DNA from 3 places in the Bacillus sp. LR_5 genome. Region 1 is predicted to be linked to each of the others. Evidence: riboswitches for the same ligand, from Rfam matches in the RefSeq annotation. Region 1 holds a riboswitch; each other region holds the start of a gene.
What was found. Region 1 has a riboswitch for lysine ahead of RAC86_RS18460 (aspartate kinase). Riboswitches for the same ligand answer to the same signal wherever they lie in the genome.
Positions count from the first base shown of each region.

Region 2: linked by a shared signal. The riboswitch ahead of RAC86_RS15415 (amino acid permease) and the one ahead of RAC86_RS18460 (aspartate kinase) in region 1 are both predicted to bind lysine.
Region 3: linked by a shared signal. The riboswitch ahead of RAC86_RS33980 (aspartate kinase) and the one ahead of RAC86_RS18460 (aspartate kinase) in region 1 are both predicted to bind lysine.

Region 1 covers NZ_JAVAXX010000092.1:4,303-6,576, reverse strand. The annotation lists gene uvrC (excinuclease ABC subunit UvrC) at 1-496, shown strand, start outside; lysine riboswitch at 561-740, shown strand; gene RAC86_RS18460 (aspartate kinase) at 866-2,095, shown strand; gene RAC86_RS18455 (YslB family protein) at 2,139-2,274, opposite strand, start outside.
Region 2 covers NZ_JAVAXX010000066.1:4,652-6,925, reverse strand. The annotation lists gene RAC86_RS15425 (metal-dependent hydrolase) at 1-402, opposite strand, end outside; gene sspJ (small acid-soluble spore protein SspJ) at 569-709, shown strand; lysine riboswitch at 826-1,005, shown strand; gene RAC86_RS15415 (amino acid permease) at 1,109-2,274, shown strand, end outside.
Region 3 covers NZ_JAVAXX010000341.1:3,374-5,647, reverse strand. The annotation lists gene RAC86_RS33980 (aspartate kinase) at 1-1,096, opposite strand, end outside; lysine riboswitch at 1,222-1,401, opposite strand; gene uvrC (excinuclease ABC subunit UvrC) at 1,466-2,274, opposite strand, start outside.

The DNA.
Region 1 (2,274 bases):
CTCAATGAGAGAGGTTGTTAGGAGGCGCTATACGAGAGTGCTTCGCGAAAATCTGCCGCTGCCTGATCTGATCATCATTGACGGAGGAAAAGGGCAGATCAACGCTGCAAGGGATGTCATTGAAAATGAACTCGGCTTGGATATCCCGATCGCCGGTTTAGCCAAAGACGAAAAACACAGAACTTCAAATTTATTAATCGGAGATCCGCTGGAGACGGTGTATCTGGAACGAAACAGTCAGGAATTTTATCTCCTGCAGCGCATTCAGGACGAGGTGCACCGTTTTGCGATCAGTTTTCACAGGCAAATCCGCGGAAAAAGCGCGTTTCAATCCGTATTGGACGACATCCCGGGTATCGGAGAGAAAAGAAAGAAAATGCTGTTAAAGCATTTCGGTTCGGTTAAAAAAATGAAGGAAGCAAGCCTTGAGGACATCCAAAAAGCGGGTGTTCCCGCAGCGGCTGCTCAGCTGCTTTACGACAAATTGCAAAAATAATGTTGTCCTTTTAAAAAAGATCTGATAAAATGTGAACTAATTTCATAGTTAGATCGTGTTATATGGTGAAGATAGAGGTGCGAACTTCAAGAGTAAGCCTTTGGAGAAAGATGGATTCTGTGAAAAAGGCTGAAAGGGGAGCGTCGCCGAAGCAAATAAAACCCCATCGGTATTATTTGCTGGCCGTGCATTGAATAAATGTAGGGCTGTCAAGAAATCATTTTCTTGGAGGGCTATCTCGTTGTTCATAATCATTTATGATGATTAATTGATAAGCAATGAGAGCATTCCTCTCATTGCTTTTTTTATTGTGGACAAAGCGCTCTTTCTCCTCACCCGCACGAACCAAAATGTAAAGGGTGGTAATACATGGGTCTTATTGTACAAAAATTCGGAGGTACTTCCGTCGGCTCAGTCGAAAAAATTCAAAATGCGGCAAACCGCGCGATTTCAGAAAAGCAGAAGGGCCATCAAGTCGTTGTTGTCGTTTCAGCTATGGGAAAATCCACTGACGAATTGGTCGGCCTTGCAAAAGCAATTTCTGACCAGCCGAGCAAACGCGAAATGGATATGCTGCTGGCGACGGGCGAGCAGGTCACCATTTCCCTGCTTTCAATGGCGCTGCAGGAAAAAGGCTATGACGCTGTGTCCTATACTGGCTGGCAGGCGGGAATCCGCACGGAAGCCGTTCACGGAAACGCCAGAATTACAGATATCGACACTTCGGTTTTAGCAGACCAGCTTGAGCAAGGAAAGATTGTCATTGTGGCAGGATTCCAAGGCATGGCAGAGGATTGCGAAATCACGACATTGGGCCGGGGCGGTTCAGACACAACAGCAGTCGCTTTGGCTGCCGCATTAAAAGCGGATAAATGTGACATATACACGGACGTGCCCGGAGTGTTTACAACCGATCCGCGCTATGTGAAATCAGCGAGAAAACTTGCCGGCATCTCATACGATGAAATGCTTGAGCTTGCCAATTTGGGCGCCGGCGTTCTTCATCCGAGAGCCGTTGAATTCGCGAAAAATTACCAAGTGCCGTTAGAAGTGCGTTCAAGTACAGAAACAGAAGCGGGAACATTAATTGAGGAGGAATCATCCATGGAGCAAAATTTAATTGTCAGAGGCATTGCGTTCGAAGATCAAATCACAAGAGTAACCATTTACGGTCTGACTAGCGGCCTGACAACCCTGTCTACTATCTTTACAACACTTGCCAAAAGAAACATTAACGTCGATATCATTATCCAAACGCAGGCCGGAGACCATCAGACCGGAATTTCCTTCTCAGTTAAAACAGAAGACGCAGACCAAACCGTTGCGGTGCTTGAAGAGTATAAAGACGCGCTTGAATTCGAGAAAATCGAGACAGAAAGCAAATTGGCTAAAGTATCCATTGTTGGATCCGGCATGGCCTCAAATCCTGGTGTAGCAGCTGAAATGTTTGCTGTACTGGCGGAAAAAAACATTTTAATCAAAATGGTCAGCACATCTGAAATCAAAGTATCAACAGTCGTAAGTGAAAATGACATGGTGAAAGCAGTTGAAGCGCTGCACGATGCATTTGAGCTTTCAAAACACCCTTCAGCTGTGTAATGACAATCAAAAAGGCGGGACTATATAGTCACCGCCTTTTTGATTACACTGGGTCTTTCATATCCCATTTCACAGTCAGAACCACCTTATCGGCTCTCTTTTTCACTTGTTCATATGATTCGGCAATCTGGTCATTCATCAATTGAATTTGTTCAGCAATAAAACCAGCCTCCAGCTGA
Region 2 (2,274 bases), on a different contig from region 1:
AAAACTGCCTGTCTTCATATATAATGGAAGCCGAACGCGGATCGTTGAAGGGAATAATAATTTGATTCCGTTCACCGTCCAAGCGTCAAGAATCAAGTGGCTCGCCATTCCGATCATCAGGCCGGCTGATATGTTTTTATCTGGAATGTATGTAGAAGTGATAAAAAACATGATGAGCATAAACAGCAAGCTGTGTGTAAATGTACGATGGCCAAAAACGGAGCTGACCACTTTCGATAAAATAGGAAATTTTCTCCCGATTTTGCTTTGTGTGTGGCAGATATCGGGTATTAATGCTCCAACCGCGCCTGACGCAGCCATAAGCACTGGATCAAATCCATAATAATAAGCCGCTGCCGTACAAGAAGCGATGCCTCCCATGATGTGTGTTTTTCCTGTCATTTGCCGCTTCTCCTTTTATCTTTTGCAAAAAATCTCTGAATTACAAATATATCAAGAGAATGTATGTTTGATCAACAGGACTTTGGACGATAAAAAATATCCCGCATAATTTTTCAGGAAAGAGGCATCTTAAACATGTACCTATTTTTTAAAAGAGGTGATACGAATGGGTTTCTTTAATAAAGATAAAGGAAAACGTTCCGAAAAAGAAAAAAACGTAATCCAAGGAGCTCTTGAAGATGCTGGTTCAGCTCTAAAAGATGATCCGCTTCAAGAAGCTGTGCAAAAAAAGAAAAATAATCGATAATCACATGCGGATAGGGCTTGGCTCTATCCGTATTTTCCATCTGTTCCCTTTGACAGATCATCCTTTCTTTGATAACCTTCTGGGAGTAACTGAATAATTAAATCCTCACTCTTTCTCAGTGAGGTAGAGGTTGCGCGGATGATAAGTCACACATGCCAGGCTGACAGGAGCTGTTAAACATGTGTAAAAGGCATCAGCGCCGAAGTGTGGAGAAAGCCGATCCTTCTCTATGCTGGGACTGTATCTGAATAAGTGCAGGACTGCCGCGTGCTTTTTCGCGGAGGGCTATCCGGAGATCAAGGGTGTGTGTTTCTTTAAGCATGGACTTTTGTTCAGGCTTTTTTTGCGTTTATATGATCTCGGGGTCTGGTCCGTACAAAGAATCATGGAGGTACTGGAATGGAACAGACAAAAAAATGGGGTTTTTGGTTATTAACGGCGTTTGTCGTTGGAAATATGGTTGGATCAGGAATTTTCTCCTTGCCGAGCTCGCTTGCTTCAATTGCGAGTCCGTTTGGAGCTACGTCCGCCTGGCTTTTGACAGGTGCCGGCGTGCTGATGATTGCACTTGTGTTCGGACACTTGTCCATTCGCAAGCCTGAACTGACAGCGGGACCGCAAAGTTATGCAAGAGCGCTGTTTTCTGACCCGAAAAAAGGCAACGCTGCCGGTTTCACAATGGTGTGGGGCTACTGGGTGGCGAGCTGGATCAGTAACGTGGCGATCATCACAAGTCTCGCCGGTTACTTGACTTCGTTCTTCCCGATCTTGGTTGATAAACGTGAGATGTTTTCGATCGGCGGGCAAGAGGTGACACTCGGCCAATTACTGACGTTTGCCGTATGTACGATCTTGTTATGGGGAACGCACGCGATTCTTGTTGCCAGCATTAACGGCGCAAGTAAATTAAACTTTGTCACAACGCTTTCTAAAGTATTAGGTTTTGTCTTCTTTATCGTTGCCGGTTTATTTGTGTTTCAAACGACATTATTCGGTCATTTTTATTTCCCGGTTCAAGGAGAAAACGGCACAAGCATTGGAATTGGCGGCCAGGTTCATAACGCCGCGATTTCTACACTGTGGGCGTTTGTCGGAATTGAATCCGCGGTGATCCTGTCCGGCCGTGCGCGCTCTCAGCGTGATGTGAAACGTGCGACAATTACCGGCTTGCTGATTGCCTTGAGCATATATATTATTGTGACTTTAATTACGATGGGTGTTCTGCCGCATGATAAGCTTGTCGGCTCTGAAAAACCATTTGTTGATGTACTCTATGCGATTGTTGGAAACGCGGGAAGCGTGATTATGGCGCTTTTGGCTATCCTTTGTTTATTCGGAACGATGCTCGGCTGGATTTTGCTTGGCTCTGAGGTGCCATACCAAGCCGCTAAAGCAGGAGATTTCCCGGCATTTTTTGCAAAAACGAATAAAAAGGGAAGTCCGGTCATTGCACTTATTATTACAAACGTCATGTCACAGGTCTTCATTTTCTCGGTTATTTCCCGGACAATAAGTGACGCATTTACATTTTTAACGACAGCGGCTACACTTGCATATTTAATTCC
Region 3 (2,274 bases), on a different contig from region 1:
TTTTTTGCGCCAGTACAGCAAACATTTCAGCCGCTACACCGGGATTTGAGACCATGCCGGATCCAACAATGGATACTTTAGCCAATTTGCTTTCTGTCTCGATTTTCTCAAATTCCAGCGCGTCTTTATACTCTTCAAGCACCGCAACGGTTTGGTCTGCATCTTCTGTTTTGACAGAGAAGGAAATTCCAGTCTTGTCCTCGGCCTGCGTTTGGATAATGATATCCACGTTTATGTTTCTTTTGGCAAGTGTCGTAAAAATAGTAGACAAAGTTGTCAGGCCGCTAGTCAGCCCGTAAATGGTTACTCTTGTGATTTGATCTTCAAATGCAATGCCTCTGACAATTAAATTCTGTTCCATGGATGATTCCTCCTCAATTAATGTTCCCGCTTCGGTTTCTGTACTTGAACGCACTTCTAACGGCACTTGGTAATTTTTCGCGAACTCAACTGCTCTCGGATGAAGAACGCCGGCGCCTAAATTGGCAAGCTCAAGCATTTCATCGTATGAGATGCCCGCAAGTTTTCTCGCTGATTTCACATAGCGCGGATCGGTTGTAAACACACCTGGCACGTCTGTGTATATGTCACATTTATCAGCTTTTAAAGCGGCAGCCAAAGCAACTGCTGTTGTATCTGAACCGCCCCGGCCCAATGTCGTAATTTCACAATCCTCTGTCATGCCTTGGAAGCCTGCAACAATGACAATTTTTCCTTTTTCAAGCTGGTCTGCTAAAACCGAAGTGTCGATATCTGTAATTCTGGCGTTTCCGTGAATGGCCTCCGTACGGATTCCCGCCTGCCAGCCAGTATAAGACACAGCGTCATAGCCTTTTTCCTGCAATGCCATTGAAAGGAGTGAAATCGTGACCTGCTCGCCTGTCGCCAGCAGCATATCCATTTCGCGTTTGCTCGGCTGGTCAGAAATAGCTTTTGCAAGGCTGACCAATTCGTCAGTGGATTTTCCCATTGCTGAAACGACGACAACGACTTGATGGCCTTTCTGTTTTTCTGCAATTGCGCGGTTTGCCGCATTTTGAATTTTTTCGACTGAGCCGACGGAAGTGCCTCCGAATTTTTGTACAATAAGACCCATGTATTACCACCCTTTACATTTTGGTTCGTGCGGGTGAGGAGAAAGAGCGCTTTGTCCACAATAAAAAAAGCAATGAGAGGAATACTCTCATTGCTTATCAATTAATCATCATAAATGATTATGAACAACGAGATAGCCCTCCAAGAAAATGATTTCTTGACAGCCTTACATTTATTCAATGCACGGCCAGCAAATAATACCGATGGGGTTTTACTTGCTTCGGCGACGCTCCCCTTTCAGCCTTTTTCACAGAATCCATCTTTCTCCAAAGGCATACTCTTGAAGTTCGCACCTCTATCTTCACCATATAACACGATCTAACTATGAAATTAGTTCACATTTTATCAGATCTTATTTAAAAGGACAACATTATTTTTGCAATTTGTCGTAAAGGAGCTGAGCCGCCGCTGTGGGAACACCGGCTTTTTTGATGTCCTCAAGGCTTGCTTCCTTCATTTTTTTAACGGAACCGAAATGCTTTAACAGCATTTTCTTTCTTTTCTCTCCGATACCCGGGATGTCGTCCAAAACGGATTGAAACGCGCTTTTTCCGCGGATTTGCCTGTGAAAACTGATTGCAAAACGGTGCACCTCGTCTTGAATGCGCTGCAGGAGGTAAAATTCCTGGCTGTTTCGTTCCAGATACACTACCTCCAGCGGCTCACCGATCAGTAAATTTGAGGTTCTGTGTTTTTCATCTTTCGCTAGACCGGCGATCGGGATATCCAAGCCGAGTTCATTTTCAATGACATCCCTTGCTGCGTTGATCTGCCCTTTTCCTCCGTCAATGATAATCAGATCGGGCAGCGGCAGATTCTCACGAAGCACTCTCGTATAGCGTCTTCTGACAACCTCTCTCATAGAACCGTAATCATCCGGCCCTGTAACAGTTTTGATTTTATATTTGCGGTATTCCTTTTTGTATGGTTTGCCATCGATAAACACAATCATCGCGGAAACCGGGTTTGTCCCCTGTATATTTGAGTTATCAAACGCTTCAATTCTGTGCGGCGTATAAATATTTAATGCCTCACCTAGTTTCTGCACTGCCCCGATTGAACGCTCCTCGTCCCGTTCGATTAAAGAGAATTTTTCTTTCAATGCGATTTTTGCATTTTTATGGGCAAGCATGAGCAGTTCTTTTTTCGGGCCTTTTTTCGGCTGGTGAACGTTTGTTT